One region of the Selenomonas sputigena ATCC 35185 genome, then DNA from elsewhere that is predicted to be linked to it. Evidence: riboswitches for the same ligand, from Rfam matches in the RefSeq annotation. Region 1 holds a riboswitch; the other holds the start of a gene.

Region 1 (11,728 bases):
AGAATGGCGGCGGCATAGGCGCCGACCGCCATGAATCCCGCATGGCCGAGCGAGAACTGTCCCGTATAGCCGTTGATGAGGTTGAGGCTCGCCGTCAGGATGATGTTGATGCCGAGGAACAGGAGGTTCAGCTGCCAGAAAGAGCCGATGACGCGCCCTGTGATCAGTCCCTGAAGAACGGCAAAGAGGATGAGCCCGAAGAGGAAGAAGATGAGATCCTGCTTGCGTAAATTCATGCCGCACCTACACTTTCTCGCGGGTGTTCTTGCCGAAAAGCCCCGCAGGTTTGAAGAGGAGGACGAGGATCAGGATGGCGAAGGCCGCCGCATCGCGGAACGTCGAGGAAACGAAGCCCGAGACGAACGCCTCGACGATGCCGAGGATGAGCCCGCCTGCGACAGCACCCGGCAGGATACCGATGCCGCCGAGCACCGCGGCGACGAATGCCTTGATGCCGGGCATGATGCCCATGAGGGGGTCGATCGAGTTGTAGTAGACGCCGACGAGCACGCCCGCGACAGCCGCAAGCGATGAGCCGATCCAGAACGTGAAGGAGATCACGCGGTCGGCATTGATGCCCATGAGCTGCGCCGTTTCGGTATCATAGGACGCGGCGCGCATCGCCTTGCCGATCTTCGTGTACTGCACGATGTAGGTCAGGACGACCATGAGGAAGCATGTGATGCCCAAGATGAGCATCTGCTGTCCGTTGATGACGAGAGAGCCGACGCTGAAGGCCACGTCCTGAAAGAGCGGCGGGAAGGTGCGCGGCGTCGGCGAGACGAAGTACATCATCGCGTACTCCAAAAAGAGCGAGACGCCGATTGCCGAGATCAGCGCTGAGATGCGCGGCGCATGGCGCAGCGGCTTGTACGCGAGCTTCTCGATGACGATGCCCAAGAGTCCCGTGATGATCATCGCGAGGATGAGTGCGGGCACGATGGGAAGCCCGAGGTTCGTCACGGCGAAGAAGCCGAGATATGCGCCGACCATGTAGATGTCGCCGTGCGCGAAGTTGATGAGCTTGATGATACCATAGACCATGGTATAGCCGAGCGCGATCAAGGCGTAGATGCTGCCGAGCGACACGCCGTTGATGAGCTGCTGGGCGATTTGCTCCGAAAGCTCCATGATTTCTCCTTTCTTTTGTGAAACGAAATTTTCATCAAAGTATAGAAAAGGCCGCATCTCTGCGGCCTTTTCCCTTGCATGGAAGTGGAATCAGTTCCCCTCCGGCGCAATCTTCGCCTTGAGTTCCTTTTCGCCGTTCTTCATCTCAAGGATGACCGCCGTCTTGATCGGGTTGTGGTTCTTATCCATAGAGATGGTTCCCGTACCGACCTTGAGATCCTTCGTCGCCTCAAGCGCCTCGCGAATCTTTTCCGTATCGCCGCTGCCTGCACGCTTCAGAGCATCGACGAGCATCTTGCCCGCATCATAGCCGAGAGCCGCGAAGACGTTCGGTGCACGGTTGTACTTCTTCTTGTACGCTTCGATGAAGCCCTGCACCTCGGCGTCCTTCTCCGAGTAATGCGTGCTGAAGAAGGTGTTGTTCAGCGCGTCCGCGCCGGCGATGTCGACGACCTTCGTGTCGTCCCAGCCGTCCGTGCCGAGGATCGCAGAATTGATGCCCATCTCACGCGCCTGCTTGACGATCTTGCCGACTTCCTCGTAGTAAGCGGGCACGAACATGACGTCAGCGTTCGCCGTCTTGAGCTTCGTGAGCGTCGCCTTGAAGTCCTGATCCTTCTGCAGGAAGGCTTCTTCCATGACGACCTTGCCGCCCGCCGCTTCGAACTTCTCCTTGAACACCTTCGCGAGGTTCTTCGAGTAGTCCGAGCTGTTGTCGACGTAGATGACTGCCGTCTTCGCCTTGAGCTCCTTCGCGGCGAAGGTTGCCATCACTTCGCCCTGCTGCGGGTCGATGAAGCAGCTGCGGAAGACGTAGGGCTTGACCTTGCCGTTTTCCACTGTCGCCTCGGGACTCGTCGCGCACGGTGCGATGATCGGCACCTTCGCGTCCGTCGCCGTCTGCGTTTCGGCGAGCACGAGGCCCGTTGTCGCAGGGCCGACGATGACCTTGACGTCGTCGTCGGAGATGAGCTTCGTCGCCGCATTGATCGACTCCGCCGCTTCCGACTTGTCGTCGACGGAAACAAGCTCGATCTTCTTGCCATTGATGCCGCCGGCCTCATTCGCCTCGTCGATTGCGAGCTGCAGGCCCTCAATCGTAGCGTTGCCGTAGTTCGCGACGTTGCCCGTAAGCTCGAAGTTCGCGCCGACCTTGATCGTATCGCCCGACTCCTTCGAGCCGCAGCCTGCAAAGACGCTGCCCAAGAGCGTCGCTCCGAGAACGGCGCAGGCGAGCCGCAGGCTCTTCTTGCTGAAAATCATGAAAATCCCCTCCAAAATTCTTCGAAAACGTGCACAGCACGATAACTTTCCCTATTATATGCGATGTTACAGAGTTAGTCAAGAACGGATTCGTGAGGAATGGGCGTTTGTTTTCTTTGAGGAAATTTCTCTGATAGGTCATTTTATACGGGTCACAAAGAGACGTTCCTATAGTATAATATATAATATGAAGCGAGCGAAGGAAGGTTGCTCGAAACCTTTTGGGAAACAAGGAGGAGCTTAGAAAAATGAAAAATGTGTTCCGGTTCTTTTTCGCCTGTGCTTTGATGCTCGCAGGCAGCGTCCTTGCGGGCAGCGTCGCGAGTGCGCATACGATGCCTGATTCCGAGGCGGTGCTTCTCTATCCGCGTGCGCAAGGGAGCATGGATATCACGGTCGAATTCCAATGCGGCATGTCGCTCGACGAGGTCGAGGCTGTCTTGGGCAGCGATTTTGAATTGCAGGATAAACGTTATGAGTTTCGCATCGTGCGCTATACGTATGGCAACATCGTATTCGGTGCGACTGTCGGCAGGAACGATTCGCGGCCGACAGGTGAGATCCCGGTCAGAAGCATCGCGTGCCAAAGCCCGTACTTCCATACGCCGTCGGGCTTTCGCGTCGGCGGCAACTATGCGGACGTCGTGGCAATGTACGGCGAGGGCGAAGTGTCGGAATATGCCCCGGGTGAGCGCATCTATACGCTTCCGTCCTACCGAAGCGTGAGTTTCAGCGTCGATGATGCGGATCGCATCACGAAAATCACTATTATAGCGGGCGATGTATAAACTTTCAGGACATATGTTCAGCCGTGAAGCAGAGCGGCAGGAGCTGCTTTTGACACTGTTTCTGGCGATGGCATCATCAAGGAGGTTTTGAAAAATGAAACATCTGTTCCAGACCATTTTCTGTGGTGCGCTGCTGCTCGTTGCTCTTGTCTTTGCCGGTGGTACGGCGAGCGCACATACGATGCCTGATTCCGAATGGGGGCTGCTCTGTGACGCCGTAGGCGGGGACGGGGCGGGCGTGATCGAGTTTGGCGTCGGAATGCCGCTTCAATATGTCGAGGATTTTTTGGGCAGCGGCTTCGACGAGGAGGAAAAAGCGATCGAATCCTTGCGTCTTGTATATTACAAATACCCTGGCATCACGTTCTGCGGCGAGATGCAGAAGAGTGACAAGCGCCCGCCGGACGAGGCACCCATCGTTTTCATCGAATGCAGGAGTACGGAGTTCCGTACACCGTCGGGCTTTTGCATCGGAGACGCCTTTGAGGAGGTCGAAGCGATGTACGGCAGGGGCGAGGTGATCGGTTCGAAGCATGTATATTGGTTTGATGAGGCGAGAAACGTGAGTTTCACGGTGGATGAGGTGGGTCTGATCGAGGAGATTGGCGTGCATCAGGTCATTTTCGGTTGAGGAAAGTTTGCCAATCGGTCTGCGCCTTCGGCTTGAGTTCTTGGATTTCCACGCTAGCTTAGATAAAATGCAAAAGGAAGGATTTTGAGATTGCCTCTTGACTTTTGGCGGGAATTTTCTTAGTATGAGCGAAGTGGTGATGCTTGTATTATTTTAGGAAGGAAGTTCATCCTATGGAAACATCGTTGAAAAAAATGGAATCCGAGTCAGAGCATGTGGAGAAGAAGGCTGCCAATCTCGGGAAGAGCGCCGTGCAGGATAAGATGAAGGTCGTCGGAACGATCGGATCCATTCTGTCCGTGTGCATGTATGTCTCCTATATCCCGCAGATCATCGGCAATCTGTCCGGACATCCGGGCGATTGGATTCAGCCGTTCGTCGCGTTCATCAACTGCACGATCTGGGTGGCGTACGGCTTCTTCAAGCAGCAGCGCGATTGGCCGATCGTCATTGCCAACTCTCCAGGAATCGTCTTCGGTCTGACCACTGCATTGACTGCGCTCTTTTAGCAGAGGGAAGGATTTTGTCTATTTGTGAAGGAGAAGTGAGAAAATGAAGCTCAGTGCAAGAAATCAGTTCAAGGGCAAGGTCGTATCCATCGAGAAAGGTGCGGTCAATGCCATCGTTGGCATCGAGATCGCAGGCGGCAACGTCGTCACGGCGACCATCAGTATGGGGTCCGTCGAGCGGCTTGGCCTTGTGATCGGCAAGGAAGCCTATGCCGTCATTAAGGCGACTTCCGTCATGGTCGGCGTGGACGACTGAGCGACCCCTGGCGTTCAGGAACTGCACATAATGAAAAGCCGCTGTCGGGTTTCCTCGACAGCGGCTTTTCATTATGTGCGATTCGGCGGTGGTCAGACAGCCTTGCGCTCTTTTGGCGTCTCATGCGAGATGCGGCGGATGCGCTCGAAGGGGATGCCCTCGAATGCATAGCGCAAATCCAAATGCCCGTCAGCCAGCTTGAATGAAACACGCTTGAGCGTGCGACCTTTCGAGTGCCTTTGGATTTTACGGATGTAGCGCTCCGCTTCCTTAGCAGAAAGAGCGCCGCTCTCGATGATGACGGTGACATTGTCAATCGTCATAAAAATCCCTCCAGCGGTGTTGCAACCGTACCGGAAATCCATTTGAAGGACTTCCTCGAAACAAGACGGGAAGAACGAAATATCATCCTTCCGAATTCCTTGCCCATTATACACCATCGGACGAAAATTGCAAGGTTTTTCTGTTTCCCGCTGAAAAGTCCCAAAAATAATGGAAGATAAAGGAAATGAAATGACGGAGGAATACCGAATATCCTTGAGTGGAAAATGAAATCTTTGCGCCTAGATAAAATACATGATATTTTCCTTGGACTTTTGTCGGTCAGCCTCTTCGAGGATGGCGCAGAGGTTCACTCCTTGAAGCGATTTTCGTATGGCGGCGTCCAGAGGGTCGTAGACGCAGCTCGCCAACGCTTGCTCAAGATCCTCCTGTGCATCTCCCGTCGCAGGACCTGCCTTTTCCGTCAGCGGCAGTTCGATGGCAGCGAGCACGTCCCATGCCGTGATCTCCTGCGCCGCGCGAGCGAGATGGTAGCCGCCCTGCGACCCTTTGCTTGAGGTCACGAGACGCGCGTGCTTCAGAAGGGAGAATACCTGCTCCAGGTAGATTTTGGATATGCCTAGATTCTCGGAGATCGTGAGGATCGTCGTCGGGCTGTTCGCCTGGCCGATTCGCGCGAGGAACGCCATGGCAGCCAGTCCGTAGCGCCCTTTGGCGGAAATTTTCATAAGGGTATACCTCTTTTCATACAGTTTATCTATGTATTTATTCTATAGGGAAATCGCGAATTTGTCAATTACATAGCGATGAAATATGTTTTCTGCCGTGCGATTTCTTAGGGAAGCGCTGCATTTATTCGTGTTTCCTTCATAAGGTGCATCAGAAGAGGCAGCCCTGCAGAGCTTCGGGATTGTGACTGTGCGGTTGGCGAGTGTAAAGATTCGCCGCTGCGAACAATTTTTCAAAAAGCCTATTGACACGCTAGGAAAAACGATGTAGTATATAACATATCAAACAGATATGAATTACATATATTGAATTTTGAGGAGGACATATCATGGCAAAAATATACGAAAGCATTACGGAACTCATCGGCGGCACGCCGCTCCTGCACGCGAAGAATTTCAGCGCGAAGCATGGCATCGAGGCGACGATCCTCGCGAAGCTTGAGTACTTCAATCCCGCGGGCAGCGTCAAGGATCGCATCGCGCAGGCGATGGTCGAGGAGGCGGAGAAAAACGGCGATTTGAAGCCCGGCTCTGTCATCATTGAGCCGACGAGCGGCAACACGGGGATCGGCCTCGCGAGCGTCGCAGCGGCGCGCGGCTACCGTGCCATTCTCACGATGCCCGAGACGATGAGCGTCGAGCGGCGCAACCTCTTGAAGGCGTACGGCGCAGAGATCGTCCTGACGGACGGCGCGAAAGGCATGAAGGGCGCGATCGAGAAGGCAGAGGAACTTGCGAAGGAAACGCCGAACGCCTACATTCCGTCGCAATTCACGAATCCTGCTAACCCCGCCGTGCACAAGAGGACGACGGGGCCTGAAATCTGGGAGGCGACGGAAGGCAAGGTCGACTATTTTCTTGCGGGCGTCGGCACGGGCGGCACGGTGACGGGCGTCGGAGAATACTTGAAGAGCAAGAATCCGAACGTGAAGGTCATCGCCATCGAGCCGGAGAATTCGCCTGTTCTCAGTGAAGGCAAGGCCGGTCCGCACAAGATTCAGGGCATCGGTGCAGGCTTCGTGCCCGAGACGCTCAATACGAGCGTGTACGATGAGGTCATCACGGTGTCGAACGACGACTCTTTCCGCTACGGCAGGGAGTTCGCGCGCACGGAAGGGGCGCTCGTCGGCATCTCGTCGGGCGCTGCTCTTGCCGCCGCCGTCGAGATTGCGCGCCGTCCCGAGGCGAAGGGCAAGACGATCGTAGCTCTCCTGCCCGACACGGGCGACCGCTATCTTTCGACAGAGCTCTTTAAGGACTGAGATGGAAGTCATCCTTTAGAATTTTTCGTGAAAAGCAAATCGTTCCTTTTCAAACGAGATTTAATCCCATCGGCACACTGTCGATGGGATTAAATCTCATTTAAATTATTACTCTATTCTATCGTTGACAAAAGATGAAAGTTCTTATAGAATGAGATGCGAATAAAAATTGCATAAAAAAACAGGTGCTGAACAACGCTTTAGGACGCATAGAAAACGCTGTACCGAAAACACGGTGCTTTTCTCTATGTTTTCTAAAAGAGAATCCGGTCAAATGCCGGAGCGGTCCCGCCACTGTAAGGAAGAGCAAAGCTGCATGGATGAACATCCGGTCACTGGGGAGCCATCTCTGGGAAGGCGCAGCCGCGCGAGGATTCCGAGCCAGGAGAACTGCCTGTTTTGTGCGCCCCGCAGATCCACGAGAGATGGGAAGGGGAGCCGACTACGATATCGGGATGATATAGCGGCTTTCTTCGTGGAGAAAGCTTTTTTTATTATGAAAATCCAAGAAGTCAAGCCTAAAGGGCGCAGACGGATTGGCGAACTTTCATGAAGGGCGGCGCACAATGTTCATAAATTGGACGTTTGTGCGTGCATTTTATGCAGTTTTTCAGCAATGCCGGATAGGCGTTGCAGGAAAAAGGAAGGGCGTACGCTCATCAAGGAGGAAATGAAAGAAATGAAAAAGCGACACCTCACATGCGCGATTCTTGCCGGATTATTGTCCACATGGGGGGGGCAAAATCCCGCTCACGCAGGGCATGACGAAAATCTGCAATTCTATACGCTGGACAGCATCGAAGTCACGGCGGAACAGACGATCAACCAGTTCGGCGACACGGTGACGGAGCAATCCTACTACCGTACGGGCGGTGATGTCAAGGTCATCACGCGCGAGGAGATCGAGAAGCGTCACTACGCGGATCTCACGGAGGCGATCAAGCGCATCCCGGGCGTGACGTTCCAGAACCCAGGCTACCGCGGCGGTGAGTATGGATATCAGTTCTACAACAACGGCGTGCTCATCAACGGAGACTCGCGTGTCGTCATCCTCATCGATGGGCGGCGCGTGGACAACCTTACGAGTACGCGCATCGGTTACAATAGCACCAAGGGCAGTAAGTCCACAGGCGTCAATCTCGACCAGCTGCTCGGCATCGAGAGCGTCGATAAGATCGAGGTCATCAAAGGTCCCGGCGCATCGGCGTATGGACCGGATGCGACGGGCGGCGTCATCAACATCATCACGCGCAAGGGAACGGTCGAACGTAAGGGAACACTCGATCTTTCGACCGGCTCGTGGAGCAAACATAATTATTCGCTGACGCTATCGGGTACCATCGATGAGAATCCTACCTTCCGCTATTTCGGCACGGTGACGCGCACGTTGAGCGGCGATACGGAATACGTCGATGGCGAAACGGGCAAGATCGGCACGCTCGGCGGCTCGCACTGGGCGGAAGATGCGGTCAATATCCGCATCGACAAGGATCTGACCGATGAGCAGAGTATCAAGTTCTGGTACAACCACAAGAGCGGCAAAGACGGCTATCCGATCTCAACGCCGCGTCTCAAGTATTGGAATCAGGACGACTGGGAACGCATCATTTTTGGCGCTGCCGTCGGTCAGCTGGACTCGAATAACGCCCTCAAAGGGGGCATCAACCCAAATACGGGAAACTGGGAACCGGCACGCACGCTTGCCGGCGATGCGCGCAACCCCGGCTATGCGAACCTCTACGCACTTGATGGCAAGGTGTACAATTCGTTCAGCCGCTTTAGGCACAACGATTGGGAGTTGAAGTGGACGTTCGACAAGGACAATCGTATGGAGAGCTTCGTTCGGCTCTATCATCAAAACCACCGTTACTCCAACCGCGATAAGTATGTCTGGGGCGATAAGAAACGCAAAGATCTTGTTCAAGACTATCGCACACAATTCCCGACAGGTGCAACGAAAGAGCAGCTCAAGCAGTGGATCAGCGATCATCTCGCGCCTTTCCCGGGCGGCGATCCGGCAAAGGTGCAGGAATGGCTCGAAAAAACGGGCGGCAAAGCGCCTGAGCCGACCAGCTGGTACGAGGAAGAAAACCACGGTCTTCAAGTGCAGTACGCAAGAGCCATAGGCAAGAACGATGTCATCGCGAGCGTTACTTATGACAAGGCGAAGAACTATGCGAAAAGCATTCGGAACAATGGAAGAGTCACGGAATCGCATACGGCTCGCGACTCTGTCCTTGCCTATGTGCAGGACAAGATTCACATCACCCCGAACTGGGATCTTACTCCCGCACTCCGCTACAGCTACTACTCAGGCTATGAGTCGTCTACTGCAGGGGACGATGTGCAGGGAAAAGGAAAGACGAACATCTTCACCTATGCACTCAACACAGAATACGTATTTGACGATACCCTCAGCACATATTTCGGCTGGACGAAGATTCTCCGTCCGCTGCGCCAGGGCGACTACACAAAAGTAGACGGCGTATTTGAGACCCCGTTGAAAGATGAGCGCGGCGATGCGTGGACACTCGGCGTGCGCAAGGAGTTCTCTCAGCATACCGCACTTGCCGTTCACTATGACTGGACGCGCATGAGCAATGCGATTGCGACGCTGCCGATTTGGAATAATGATGATGCCGATTTTTCCAGTACGGCGGTCAATGCACGCGAGGACAAGAAGTCGTTCAACATCACGTTCGACCATGCTTTTGACAAGCATTTCTCGATGAGCGCATCCTACACCCACATGGAGGACAAGTGGATGGCGAAGCCCGGCTGGGTGCTCGACCCGAACTGGGGCTACCAAAGCGGCAGCGACATCAATACGCAGATCAATCGTCTGCGTCCGCAAAATCACTATGCGCTCAATCTCTCCTATGAGAAGGGGAAGATCTATACGGGACTCTTGATGAACTGGTATACGGGATGCAGTCCGACAGCGTTCACGGACAGTCAGTTCCTCGTCCTTGACTGGAATTTCAACTACAGCTTCACCCCCGATCTCACAGGGTACCTTACTATAAACAATCTGACGAATGAGGCGTATCAGACCTCGTACAACTCATGGAACGGCATCGGCAGTTCAGCCATGCCCGGCCGCAGCATCATGGTCGGCGCACGCTATACGTTCTGATCGTTCGGTCATGAAAAGGAAAAGACGCAGGCTATTCTTTCGCGGAATGTCCTGCGTCCCTTTCTTATAGGAGGAAGGATGAAAGTTTTCTATCTGTTGCTCATCTGCCTCGTTTTCCTGCTCACGGCTTGCAGTCCCATCGTGAAGGTGCAGGATGAAAATGCACAGCGTCTTGGCACAGCGGAGCAGGCGGATGCAGCGTATACGCCCGTCACGATTGAGAACATCAACGAAAAGGGCGACCCCATCGCGCAGGTCTACGAGCGTCCGCCGGAGCGCGTGGTCGCCGTCTGGCAGAACTCGATCGAGACGCTGCTCGCGCTCGGCGTGGGCGATCGCATCGTTGCAGGCATGGGGGTGCCGGACGCGAAATACATCCGACCGGAGTACCGAGCGGCATACGAGGCGATCCCCTACACGAGTCTCGAACATCTCGACGTGGAGACGATCCTCATGATGCAGCCTGATCTGATCGTCGGCTGGGCGTCCACCTTCTCTCCGAAGGTACTGCGCTCTACGACGTTTTGGGCGGGGCGCGGCGTGCACACTTACATCGCACCGGCGTCTGCACGCATGACAAAGATGAAAACCATCGCGCAGGAGTGCGAGGACATCCGAAATCTCGGCCGCATCTTCGGACGGGAAGATCGTGCCGAGACTCTCATCGGCGAGATGCAGCATGAAATCTCATTTGTCGCTGAAAAGACCGCCCACCGAGAAAAACGTCCGCGCGCTCTCGTCATCGAGCTTATGGGCAAGGAGATTCGTACCTATGGCAAAGATACGCTCGCAGGCGATATGCTTCGGGCGCTCGGCGCCGAGCATCTGGCGGCGGACGGCACGAGTCTCAGCATGGAAGAGATGATTGAGCTGAACCCCGACGCGATCTTTCTCGTTGTCATCGAAAACGACTATGGCAACGAGGATGCGATCCTCGCACGCCTCTATGAGAATCCGGCGCTTAGCTCGCTCGTCTGTGTAAAAGAGAGACGCATCTATACGGCGCCGCTCTATGCGGTCTACAGTGCGGGGATTCGCACTTACGACGGCATCACGATCTTTGCTCATGGGCTGTATCCCGAGATATATGGAGAATAATCTATGCAAGCATTTTTTTCTCGCGCGGGGCTTCTTGCCCTCTTAGCCCTGCTCACAGCGCTTCTCATTGGCGCACTCTTCTGGGCGCTCTCCATCGGAACGGTCGATCTGCCGCCCGATGCGATCGCCGCTGCGCTTCTCGATCAAATACAGAGCGGCACGCCCATCGACATGGCGGGCAAGGGTCCTGTCCATGACATCGTCTGGCTGCTTCGCCTGCCGCGCCTTTTGCTCGCCGCCATCATCGGCGCGGGCCTTGCCACCTGCGGCGTCATCATGCAGGCGATTGTGAAGAATCCTCTCGCCGATCCTTACATCCTCGGCATCTCGGCGGGCGCGTCTCTTGGCGCGACCTTCGCCATCCTGCTTGGCGTCGGCGCGGCGCTCGGCGAAAATGCCGTCGGCATCGCCGCATTTTTGGGCGCATTTTCCATTTCTCTCGCGGTTTTATTCATCGCGAACATCGGCGGACGTGCGAATGCGATGAAGCTGCTGCTCGGCGGCATGGCGCTCAGCGCTGTGTGCAGCGCCTTTTCGAGCTTCATTGTCTATTTTGCCAACGACAAGGAGGGCATTCAGACGATCACCTACTGGATGATGGGCAGTCTCGCGGGAGCAAAGTGGGAGCATATCGCGCTGCTCGG
Region 2 (9,973 bases), 1.0 Mb from region 1:
GACGAAGCAGTGAAGATTCTTGAGGCTGCGGGCTGGGTGGATACGGACGGCGACGGCATTCGCGAGAAGAACGGGCAGAAGGCGGAATTCGTCATCAATGGCCGTTCCAATGACCTGCAGCGTTACAATACAGCGGTGGCGCTTGCACAGGATGCGAAGAAGCTCGGCATCAACATTATCGCAAAGTCGACGCCGTGGTCGGAGGCCCGCAAGATAGCGCGCAACATCCCGACGGTATGGGCGATTGGCGACTATACGCCGCAAGCAATCTACAATTATTTCCATTCCTCGCAGGTCGGGGTGAATGTCATCAACAACTCTGCCATGTATCGCAATCCGACGGTCACTGCGCATATCGATCGGGCACTTGCCGCTGCGACCGATGAGGAGATGCTGCGCGAGTTCCGTGCGGCACAGTGGGATGGCGTGACGGGGCCGAAGGTCGATATCCCTTATCTTTGGATTGCGACGGTTCAGGTGCCGTATTTCGTCAATAATCAGCTCGATCTCGGTCAGCTGCGTGTGGGTGAGCGCGGACAGGGCATGGGGATCCTTATAACACTTGACGAATGGCAGTGGAAGAAGTAAATGGATAAGAGAATCGTCTGCTTTCTTGGGGGCAATCTGTTTCGGCTTGTGCTCCTCCTGGCTGCGGTGAGCGTCATCAGTTTTATACTGCTCGCCAATTCGCCCATCGATCCCATCGACGCGTACTTCATCAATAAGGCGGCATCAGCGGAACAGCATGCGCTCATTGCCTCTTATTGGGGCTTTGACAAGCCGCCGCTCGAACGCTTCCTGCTTTGGGCGGGGAATATTCTGCATGGTGATTTCGGCACATCGTTCATCTATCGCGCCCCTGTACTCGAAGTCATCGGAGAAAAGTTTCGCCTTACGCTTCTCTTGATGATGACGGCGTGGACGCTGTCGGGCGCAATCGGCTTTGTTCTGGGCGTGCTCGCGGGAATGTACCGCGACAGCCGCCTGGACAAGGCAATTCAGGGATTTTCCCTTCTGTGCGTCTCCGTGCCGGTATTCTGGCTCGGACTCCTGTTCCTCATGCTCTTCGCGGTCAAGCTGCAGTGGTTTCCGCTCGCGCTTGCCGCTCCCATCGGAAAGCTGCATGAGGAGGTTACGCTGGCAGAGCAGATCCATCATCTGATTTTGCCGGCACTGACGCTCAGCGTCACGGGGATTTCTTCCATCACGCTGCAGACGCGCGAAAAGATGATCGAGGTGATGGGGACGAACTACATGCTCTTTGCCGAGGCGCGCGGCGAGAATCTTTGGCAGCGCGTGCGGCGGCATGGTTTGCGTAACATCCTGCTGCCTGCGATCACCTTGCAGTTCGCGTCCTTCAATGAGCTGTTTGGCGGCGCCATTCTCGCGGAGACGGTGTTCTCCTACCCGGGACTGGGCAGTACGGTCACGCTGGCGGGGCTGCGCGGCGATCTTGCACTGCTGCTCGGCATTGCAGTCTTCAGTGCAATCTTTATCTTTGTCGGTAATCTCATCGCCAACATTCTATATGGGATTGTGGATCCGCAGCTGCGCGAGGGGAGGGGGATGTCATGAACAAGGCGCTTCCCCTCGCGCAAAGCGGTCTGAGTGTCCGTCAGCGCCGACTCATCTTTGCCGTGTTTGCGATCCTGTTCATTTTGGGACTGCTCCTCTGGGGTACAACGATGGATGAGAGTTCCTATGCGGTCGACTTCGGGCAGAAAAATCTTGCGCCGTCCGTCCTTCATCCGTTCGGTACGGACAACATGGGGCGCGACATGTTTCTGCGCTCCGTCAAGGGCATGTCGATCAGTCTGCAGATCGGTTTTGCCGCCGCGTTTTTCAGCTCCTGCATCGCGCTCCTCCTCGGAACGTTGTCGGCGGCATTCGGCGGCAAGGTGGATCGCTTCGTTCTTTGGCTCGTCGATCTCTGCATGGGAATTCCGCACATCCTCCTCATCCTCATGATTTCGGTGATGATGGGCGGCGGAATCCTCGGCGTATCCATCGGCGTCATCGTCACGCATTGGCCGCGTTTGACGCGTGTCATCCGTGCGGAAGTCATGCAGCTGCGCTCGCAGCCCTATGTTCTGGCGGCACGTCAGTATGGCTGCTCGTGGTTTTCCATCGCGCGCCGGCACTTCGTGCCGCATGTTGCACCGCAGTACATCATCGGGCTTGTTTTGCTCTTTCCGCATGCGATCATGCATGAGGCAGCCATCAGCTTCCTCGGCTACGGCCTGCCGCTCGATATGCCGGCGATCGGCATCATCCTGGCGGAGTCCATGCGCTATCTGGCGCTCGGCATGTGGTGGCTGGCATTTTTCCCGGGCTTCTTGCTGCTGCTCGTCGTTCTGATTTTTGATCGTCTCGGCGAAGCACTGCGCGATATTCTCGACCCACAGTCCGGACAGGAATAGGAGGCTTTATGGGACAAGAACTTCTCGAAGTAAAGAATCTGTCCGTGTCGTTTCGCATGTATCAGAGCGCACTGAAGCATACACTGGTGGCAGGGATGTACGATGTCAATCTGTGCCTGGGTGCAGGAGAAATCCTTGCCGTCGTCGGCGCAAGCGGTTCGGGCAAGAGCCTTTTGGCGCATGCCCTGCTCGGCATCCTTCCGTACAACGCCGTGACGAGCGGCGAGATGATCTATCGCGGGACCGTGCTTGATGCGGCGCGTCAGGAAGAGCTGCGCGGACGGGAGCTGGCGTTGATCCCGCAGTCTGTGACACACCTCGACCCGCTCATGCGCGTCGGCAAAGAGGTATGCGGGCTCTACGGTTCGCCTGTCGATATGGCGGCGACCTTCCGGCGTCTGCATTTGGAGGAAAAGGTTCAGCGCCTGTATCCGTTTCAGCTTTCGGGCGGCATGGCGCGGCGCGTCCTCTTTTCGACAGCGGTTATCACGGACGCCGCTCTCATCATCGCGGATGAACCGACGCCTGGCATGGATATCAAGAGCGCCGTCGAGGCATTGCAGCTTCTGCGCGAGCTTGCCGATGCGGGAAAGGGCATTCTGCTCATCACGCACGACATCGATCTCGCCGTCGAAGTTGCCGACACGGTTGCCGTTTTCTATGAAGGCCGAACCGTGGACAGGGTTCCGGCCGCTGCATTTTGCGGCGACGGCAGCGATCTGCAGCATCCCTATACACAGGCGCTTTATCATGCCCTGCCGCAGAACAGTTTCAAGGTCTATTCGGCGCAAGAGGTGCGGCAGATGACGGAAGCGGGAGGTGCATGAGATGCTCGATGTGAAGAATCTCTCCTATCGCTATGGGATGAACGCTCCCGTTCTGCAGAATATATCTTTGCATATTGCAGACGGGGAGCGGCTCGCTCTTTTAGGATCAAGCGGGCGCGGCAAGAGCACGCTCGCGCTGCTCCTTGCAGGCTATCTGCCGCTGCAGGAAGGGTCTATTGCATTGGACGGTGCAGCCTTGCCGAAGGGCGGTTACAATCCCATCCAGCTCATCTATCAGCATCCGGAAAAGGCGATGGATCCGCGCTGGAAGGTGAAGGATTCCCTGAGCGAAGCATGGGATGTGCCGGATGAACTCCTCAGGGCGATCGGCGCCGAGCTTGATTGGCTCACACGCTGGCCGAACGAGCTCTCGGGCGGTCAGCTGCAGCGGCTGTCGATTCTGCGCGCGCTCAGTCCCAAGACGCGCGTGCTCATCGCCGACGAGATCACGGCAAGCCTTGATCCCATCACACAGGCGCAGATCTGGTCGGTCATCTTACAGGAAGTCGAAAGACATGATATGATCCTCATTGCTATCACGCACAACGAGGCATTAGCGCGGCGCATTTGCACGCGCCTGGTGCATGTCGATGATCTGCAGGCATGAATGAAAAACGGCATCTGTCCTTGACGGGTGCCGGTTTTTCTTCATGCCCCAAAAATTTGCTGCATGTGCAGATTATTTTGCTGCAGAAACTGTAGGTCTGTGCCGTGTGTGGATTTTTTTGATGTCTTTAGATGATACAGCGGGACGAGAAGATTTGTTGACAAAATGGGGCAGTCACTATATAATACCATATAATATACTAAACATATATGAATTAGAGAGGCAAAACATTATGTCAGCTATCGAAAACATCGAAGCATATATCGAGGAAGAATTTCAGTGGTTTCACCGCCATCCGGAGCTTTCCTATGAAGAAGTGGAAACGACGAAGCGCATCCGTGCTTCCTTGGAACGTGCGGGCATACGCATTCTCAAATTACCGCTTTCGACAGGAATTGTTGCGGAAGTGGGCGAGGGTGAGCCTGTCGTTGCCTTGCGTGCCGATATCGACGCCCTGCCCATCGAAGAGCAGACAGATTTGCCGTATCGCTCGGAGAATGAGGGACGCATGCACGCCTGCGGGCATGATTTTCATACAGCATCCGTTCTCGGTGCGGCGCTTCTGCTCAAAAAGCGCGAGATGGAGCTGAAAGGGCGCGTGCGCCTGTTCTTCCAGCCAGCAGAGGAGGCGCCGGGCGGGGCTAAGGTACTCATGGAGGCAGGAGCCCTGCGCGATGTACAGGCAATTTTCGGACTCCACGCGTCGCCCCTTTTGACGGTTGGCACGGTCGGCATATCGGAAGGTGCTGTCACGGCGGCAGTCGACCGCTTCGTATTTCGCTTCATCGGCAAGGGGACGCATGCCGCGCATCCGCAGCGCGGCATCGATCCGATTCCTTTGGCGGCGGGATTCATCCAAGCGGTGCAGACCGTCGTCGCGCGCAACCTTCATCCGTTTTCGGCAGGGCTTGTGAGCGTCACGCATGTCGCCGCGGGCAATACGTGGAACGTCATCCCTGAAGAAGCGCTCGTCGAAGGAACGACGCGCAGCATGGATGGAGAAGAACGCGCCTTGATTCGTAAGCGCGTCTGTGCTTTGGCCGAAGGTCTGGCACAGGCGCATGGCGCTGAGGTGGTGACGGATTGGTACGAAGGGCCGCCGGCGACGGCGAACGATGTTTTTTGGACATCGTTTTCCAAGCGGGTGGCAGAGGCGTGTGATTTGCAGGTTGTGTCTGCTCCGAAATCCTTGGGCGGTGAGGACTTTGCCTTCTATCAGGAGAACGTGCCGGGCTGTTTCGTGCTGGTTGGAACGGGATTGTCCGCTGCCATCCACAATCCGAGCTTTCGCGTAGACCCCGCTGCGCTCGCGCCGACGGCGCATTATCTAGCGGAACTTGTGCAAAGTGCGTTAAAGAAAGTGGGAAATGAAATTTGTTCTTGACAAACATCGCATCGACGTATATTCTGTTCAAATAGTCATAGGAAACGAGGAGGTGTTTTTCTTATGACGGAAAATGAAAAGTATCAGATCACGGGCATGTCGTGCGCGGCGTGCAGTGCGCGTGTTGACAAGGCGGTTCGTCATCTGGCGGGCGTGCGGGAGGTGTCTGTGAACCTTCTGACGAATTCGATGCTCGTAAGTTACGATGCGCCGCTGACGTCGGAGATGATCTGCGCCGCTGTCGAGCATGCGGGCTACGGCGCGAGCCTTGCTGCCGGCAAGGGGGCAGGACGGGCAAAGGATATGCGAGAAGAGCGAGAGGCGCTTGAAGATCATGAGACGCCGAAGATTCTGCGCCGCTTTATCGTGTCGCTCGTGCTCCTCGTGCCGCTTCTCTACGTTTCGATGGGGCACATGCTTCTTGCGCTTCCCATTCCGCAGGCGATGGAGAACAATGCGCTCGTCATCGGCCTTTACGAGCTTCTTCTCGCTGTCGCCGTCATGATCGTCAATCAGAAATTCTTCATCAACGGCTTTCGCAATATCTTTTCGGGCGGCGTGAACATGGATACGCTCGTAGCTCTTGGCAGTGCGGCGGGCTTCGTTTACAGTACGGGAAATCTCTTCTCCATGCTTCTCGCGGCGCGAGCCGGCGACTGGCAGAGCGTCGCTGCGGGCGGCATGGATTTCTACTTTGAGACGTCCGCGATGATCTTGACGCTCATCACGGTGGGCAAGTGGCTGGAAAGCCGCAGCAAGGGCAAGACGACGAATGCCATCAAGGGGCTCATGGATCTTGCACCCAAGACGGCGCGACTCGTAAGGGACGGCGAGGAGGTCGTTGTCGCCGCTTCGGAGGTCGCCGTCGGCGACGTCTTTCTCGTACTGCCGGGCGAGAGCTTCCCCGTCGACGGCAAGGTGCTCGAAGGCGAGAGCGCCGTCAATGAGGCGGCGCTGACGGGCGAGAGCCTGCCTGTGGACAAGGCGCCGGGCAGTCTCGTGAGCGCCGCCACGATCAATCAGAACGGCGCTTTGACCTGCGAAGCGCGGCGCGTCGGCGAGGACACGACGCTGCAGCAGATCATCGAGATGGTGCAGAACGCCGCCGCTTCAAAGGCGGAGATCTCGAAGCTCGCTGACAAAGTGTCGGGCGTATTCGTTCCCGTCGTCATTGTTTTGGCTCTTGCTACGGGCGCTCTTTGGTTGCTTCTGGGCGAGACGGCGAGCTTCGCTCTCGCGCGTGCCGTCAGCGTGCTCGTCATCAGCTGCCCCTGCGCCCTAGGACTTGCTACTCCGGTCGCCATCATGGTCGGCAGCGGCAAGGGAGCGAAGAACGGCATTCTCTTCAAGACGGCGGCTGCTTTGGAGGCGACTGGCAAGGCAGACTTCGTTGTGCTCGACAAGACGGGCACAATAACGGAAGGCAAGCCGCGCGTGACGGATCTCATGCCTGCTGCAGGTGTAGGAGAAGAAGAGCTTCTTTGCGTGGCGACCGCCTTGGAGGCGCAGAGTGAACATCCACTTGCCGTTGCCGTTCGACGCGAGGCAGAAGAGCGCGGCATTTCTTTCTCGAAGGTGCAGGATTTCCAGGCACTGCCCGGGCATGGCGTCACGGGCACGGCGGAGCTTTCGGGTGAACGTCGAGAGGTGATCGGCGGCAGCATGGCGCTGATGAAGGAGAAAGGGCTTCTGACAGCGGACATGAAGGCGGCGGCGGAAAAGCTCGCGTCGGAGGGAAAGACGCCGCTTTTCTTCGCCGCTGCGGATCGCTTGCTCGGCATCATCGCCGTCGCTGACGCCTTGAAGCCGGATAGCCGCGAGGCGATCGAGGAACTTCTGCGCATGGGCGTGCAGCCCGTCATGCTGACGGGAGACAACCGCCGTACGGCGAACGCGGTCGGCGTGAAGCTCGGCCTTTCTGCCATCGTCGCTGACGTTCTGCCCGACGGCAAGGAAGAGGTCGTGCGCCGTCTGCAGGAGAGCGGCAGGACGGTCATGGTAGGAGACGGCATCAATGACGCGCCCGCTTTGACGCGTGCCGATGTCGGCATCGCCATCGGTGCGGGCGCTGACATTGCCATGGATGCTGCCGACGTCGTCCTCATGAAGTCGTCGCTCAGGGACGTCGTCGCGGCCATTCGCCTTTCGCGGCAGGTCATCCGCAACATCAAGGAAAATCTCTTCTGGGCGTTTTTCTACAATGTCATCGGCATACCGCTGGCGGCAGGCCTTTGGCTGCCCGTGTTCGGCATCGTATTGAGTCCGATGTTCGGCGCGGCGGCGATGAGCCTTTCAAGCTTCTGTGTCGTGATGAATGCTCTGCGGCTGAACTTTTTTGACGTTTATGACGATAGGAAAGATAAGCGCAAGGTTTTGCGTGAACTGCCCGGCTTCCTTTTGCAGAAGGAAGCAGAAGCAGAAGCGGGAGCGGAAGAAGCTGCACAAATGCAGGCAGATGAAAAATTGGAGGCAAGTGTAATGAAAAAGACGATTTCTATCGAAGGTATGATGTGCGGCCACTGCGTCGCCCATGTGACGAAGGCTTTGGAAGGCATGAACGGCGTGGAAAAGGCGGAAGTCAGCCTGGAAAACAAGAATGCCGTCGTCACCTTGAGCGCCGACGTTTCAGACAAGGCTCTTTCGGCGACGATTGTCGATGCAGGCTACGAGGTTGTCGGTATCAGCTGACGGATGGTTTGCGCGTGTGCGCCTTCTCTGCAATGGGGGAGGCGCATTCGTTTCTTACCCGGGTTTCGCGCAGCAAAAACATTCCGCAAGGCTTGAAAACATTGGAGCTATGGCAACGGTGCATTGCAATAGCAAGGTTGATTGTAATAGCAAATCGGATAGTTTTCATAAAAGGTGTTGACAAGGGACGCGCATAGTGCTACCATAATACATGAAGTTCATGAGAACATAAAAACTTCATATCGATTGGGTTAGGTGTCGCAAGACTTAATAGGGAATCCGGTCAATGCCGGAGCGGTCCCGCCACTGTAACAGCGAGCGAATCTGCATAATGTCACTGGGGAGTTTTCCTTGGGAAGGCGCAGAGTAGCGATGACCTGGAGCCAGGAGAACTGCCTAGCTGACAATCACCGTTTGACCTGCGAGTGATGGGGAAGGGGATTATTGCGCAACGCAATGAATCCCGGCTGAAGGCCGGGTTTTCTTTTGTAGTGCCTCCCCTCCGAAACCCCTTCCCCTTCGCGGGCAAAGGGGATCCATTTCGGCGGAGAGTTTTCCCTGCGGCTTGGGCTACAGGGGAAAGCATTGCTCATATATTATTTCCGATCCAGTTCTCTTTTGCTGCTCTGCAGCAGCTCCGTGTGTGGAGACACGGAGCTTCCTTTTTCAAGACCGGTTTTTGTCTCGATGACTTGACATCGGGCGCAAAGCCTGCCATAATTTTTGAGGAGCACTCTTTGATGGGTGTTTCCCCATGTGCTTATGTTCTGATTTTCAAAGGAGAGATATTGAATGAAAAGGAATTTCAAGAAGATGCTGGCCATGTCGCTTGCGTGTGGCGCTGTCTTTGGCTTGGGGGCACCTTCCGTGGACGCGGCTTACATGCTGAATCCTGAAGTTACGGATGCGACTCCCGCGCTTCTTGAGGCATCGGAAATCGGTGCTTTGAAGTACGACAATCCCAAGATGCAGAACCTCCCGAACAAGGATGCCATCCTCGTCATGAGTTTCGGTACGACCTTCAAGGATTCGCGCGAGAAGACGATCGAGGCGACGGTCAAGGCGATTCAGGCAGCTCATCCGAATGTGAAGGTCGAGTTGGCGTTCACTTCGCATATCATCGTGGATCGTATCAAGGCCAAAGAAGGGCTTGATATTCCGACACCGGAAGCGGCGCTGAAGCAGCTCAAGAAGGATGGCTATACGCGCATTGCGCTGTGCTCGCTCGATGTTGTTCCGGGTATGGAATATGCCTACGACAAGGCGATCTTCAACGAGTACAAGGACAGCTTCAAGAGGATGACGCTCGGCACGTCGCTCATCTACTGGCAGGGTCAGGAAGAGCAGCGCGATGATGTCAAGGAAGCGCTCTCGGCGCTTTCAACGCAGTTCCCTGAGGTTGCTGATAATGAAGCTATCCTCATCATGGCGCATGGAACGCCGCATCCGGCAAATGCCTACTACAGCGTCATTCAGTCGGGGATCAACCGCATGCAGCTCAAGAACACCTACATCTACACGGTTGAGGGCTGGCCGGGCCTGGAGGATATCATTCCTGAGCTCAAGGCGAAGGGCATTAAGTCCGTCACGCTCATGCCGCTGATGATGGTTGCTGGCGATCATGCGAACAACGATATGGCTGGTAACGAGCCGGATTCGCACAAGTCCATCCTCATGAAGGAGGGCTTCAAGGTCAACACGTACATTCATGGCATTGGTGAAAACGGGCTCATCCGCGGTCTCTTCGTTGATCGTGCGAATGAAGCATGGGATATGCTCCAGTCCAAGTAAGAAAAACAACGATACATCTTCTTTCTATAAGAAAACGCCGCTCGGCTTGGTCGAGCGGCGTTTTTGCATCAGATATGGAAGAAATTCATCATCTTCATCGCGAGCTTCTTCGGTTCGGCGTCCTTGTTGCGCAGCAGGTAGGCGAGAGATCCGGCAAAGAAGAAGGCGGAGATGGGGACGAAGCGCCGTCCCTTCCTGAAGTTCGCCCAGACGAGGAGCTTCTGGAAAAGCGTCTCGATGTCCGTGCGTGTGCCGC

What was found. A riboswitch is a leader RNA that binds a small molecule or an ion and turns the genes downstream of it on or off. The one in region 1 is predicted to bind cobalamin.
Region 2: it holds a riboswitch for cobalamin, as region 1 does, so the genes downstream of both, SELSP_RS07150 (sirohydrochlorin cobaltochelatase) here and SELSP_RS02425 (TonB-dependent receptor domain-containing protein) in region 1, are expected to answer to the same signal.

What each region holds. Positions count from the first base shown of each region.
Region 1 is NC_015437.1:537,372-549,099, forward strand. Features, by position in the region: gene SELSP_RS02370 (branched-chain amino acid ABC transporter permease) at 1-236, opposite strand, end outside; gene SELSP_RS02375 (branched-chain amino acid ABC transporter permease) at 244-1,131, opposite strand; gene SELSP_RS02380 (ABC transporter substrate-binding protein) at 1,222-2,394, opposite strand; gene SELSP_RS02385 (hypothetical protein) at 2,643-3,182, shown strand; gene SELSP_RS02390 (hypothetical protein) at 3,277-3,813, shown strand; gene SELSP_RS02395 (SWEET family sugar transporter) at 4,008-4,322, shown strand; gene SELSP_RS02400 (TOBE domain-containing protein) at 4,366-4,578, shown strand; gene SELSP_RS02405 (hypothetical protein) at 4,671-4,901, opposite strand; gene SELSP_RS02410 (RrF2 family transcriptional regulator) at 5,142-5,588, opposite strand; gene cysK (cysteine synthase A) at 5,918-6,850, shown strand; cobalamin riboswitch at 7,066-7,262, shown strand; gene SELSP_RS02425 (TonB-dependent receptor domain-containing protein) at 7,530-9,986, shown strand; gene SELSP_RS02430 (ABC transporter substrate-binding protein) at 10,065-11,084, shown strand; gene SELSP_RS02435 (FecCD family ABC transporter permease) at 11,088-11,728, shown strand, end outside.
Region 2 is NC_015437.1:1,568,764-1,578,736, reverse strand. Features, by position in the region: gene SELSP_RS07185 (ABC transporter substrate-binding protein) at 1-588, shown strand, start outside; gene SELSP_RS07180 (ABC transporter permease) at 589-1,575, shown strand; gene SELSP_RS07175 (ABC transporter permease) at 1,572-2,420, shown strand; gene SELSP_RS07170 (ATP-binding cassette domain-containing protein) at 2,429-3,247, shown strand; gene SELSP_RS07165 (ABC transporter ATP-binding protein) at 3,249-3,854, shown strand; gene SELSP_RS07160 (amidohydrolase) at 4,087-5,238, shown strand; gene SELSP_RS07155 (heavy metal translocating P-type ATPase) at 5,302-7,926, shown strand; cobalamin riboswitch at 8,163-8,340, shown strand; gene SELSP_RS07150 (sirohydrochlorin cobaltochelatase) at 8,719-9,717, shown strand; gene SELSP_RS07145 (hypothetical protein) at 9,786-9,973, opposite strand, start outside.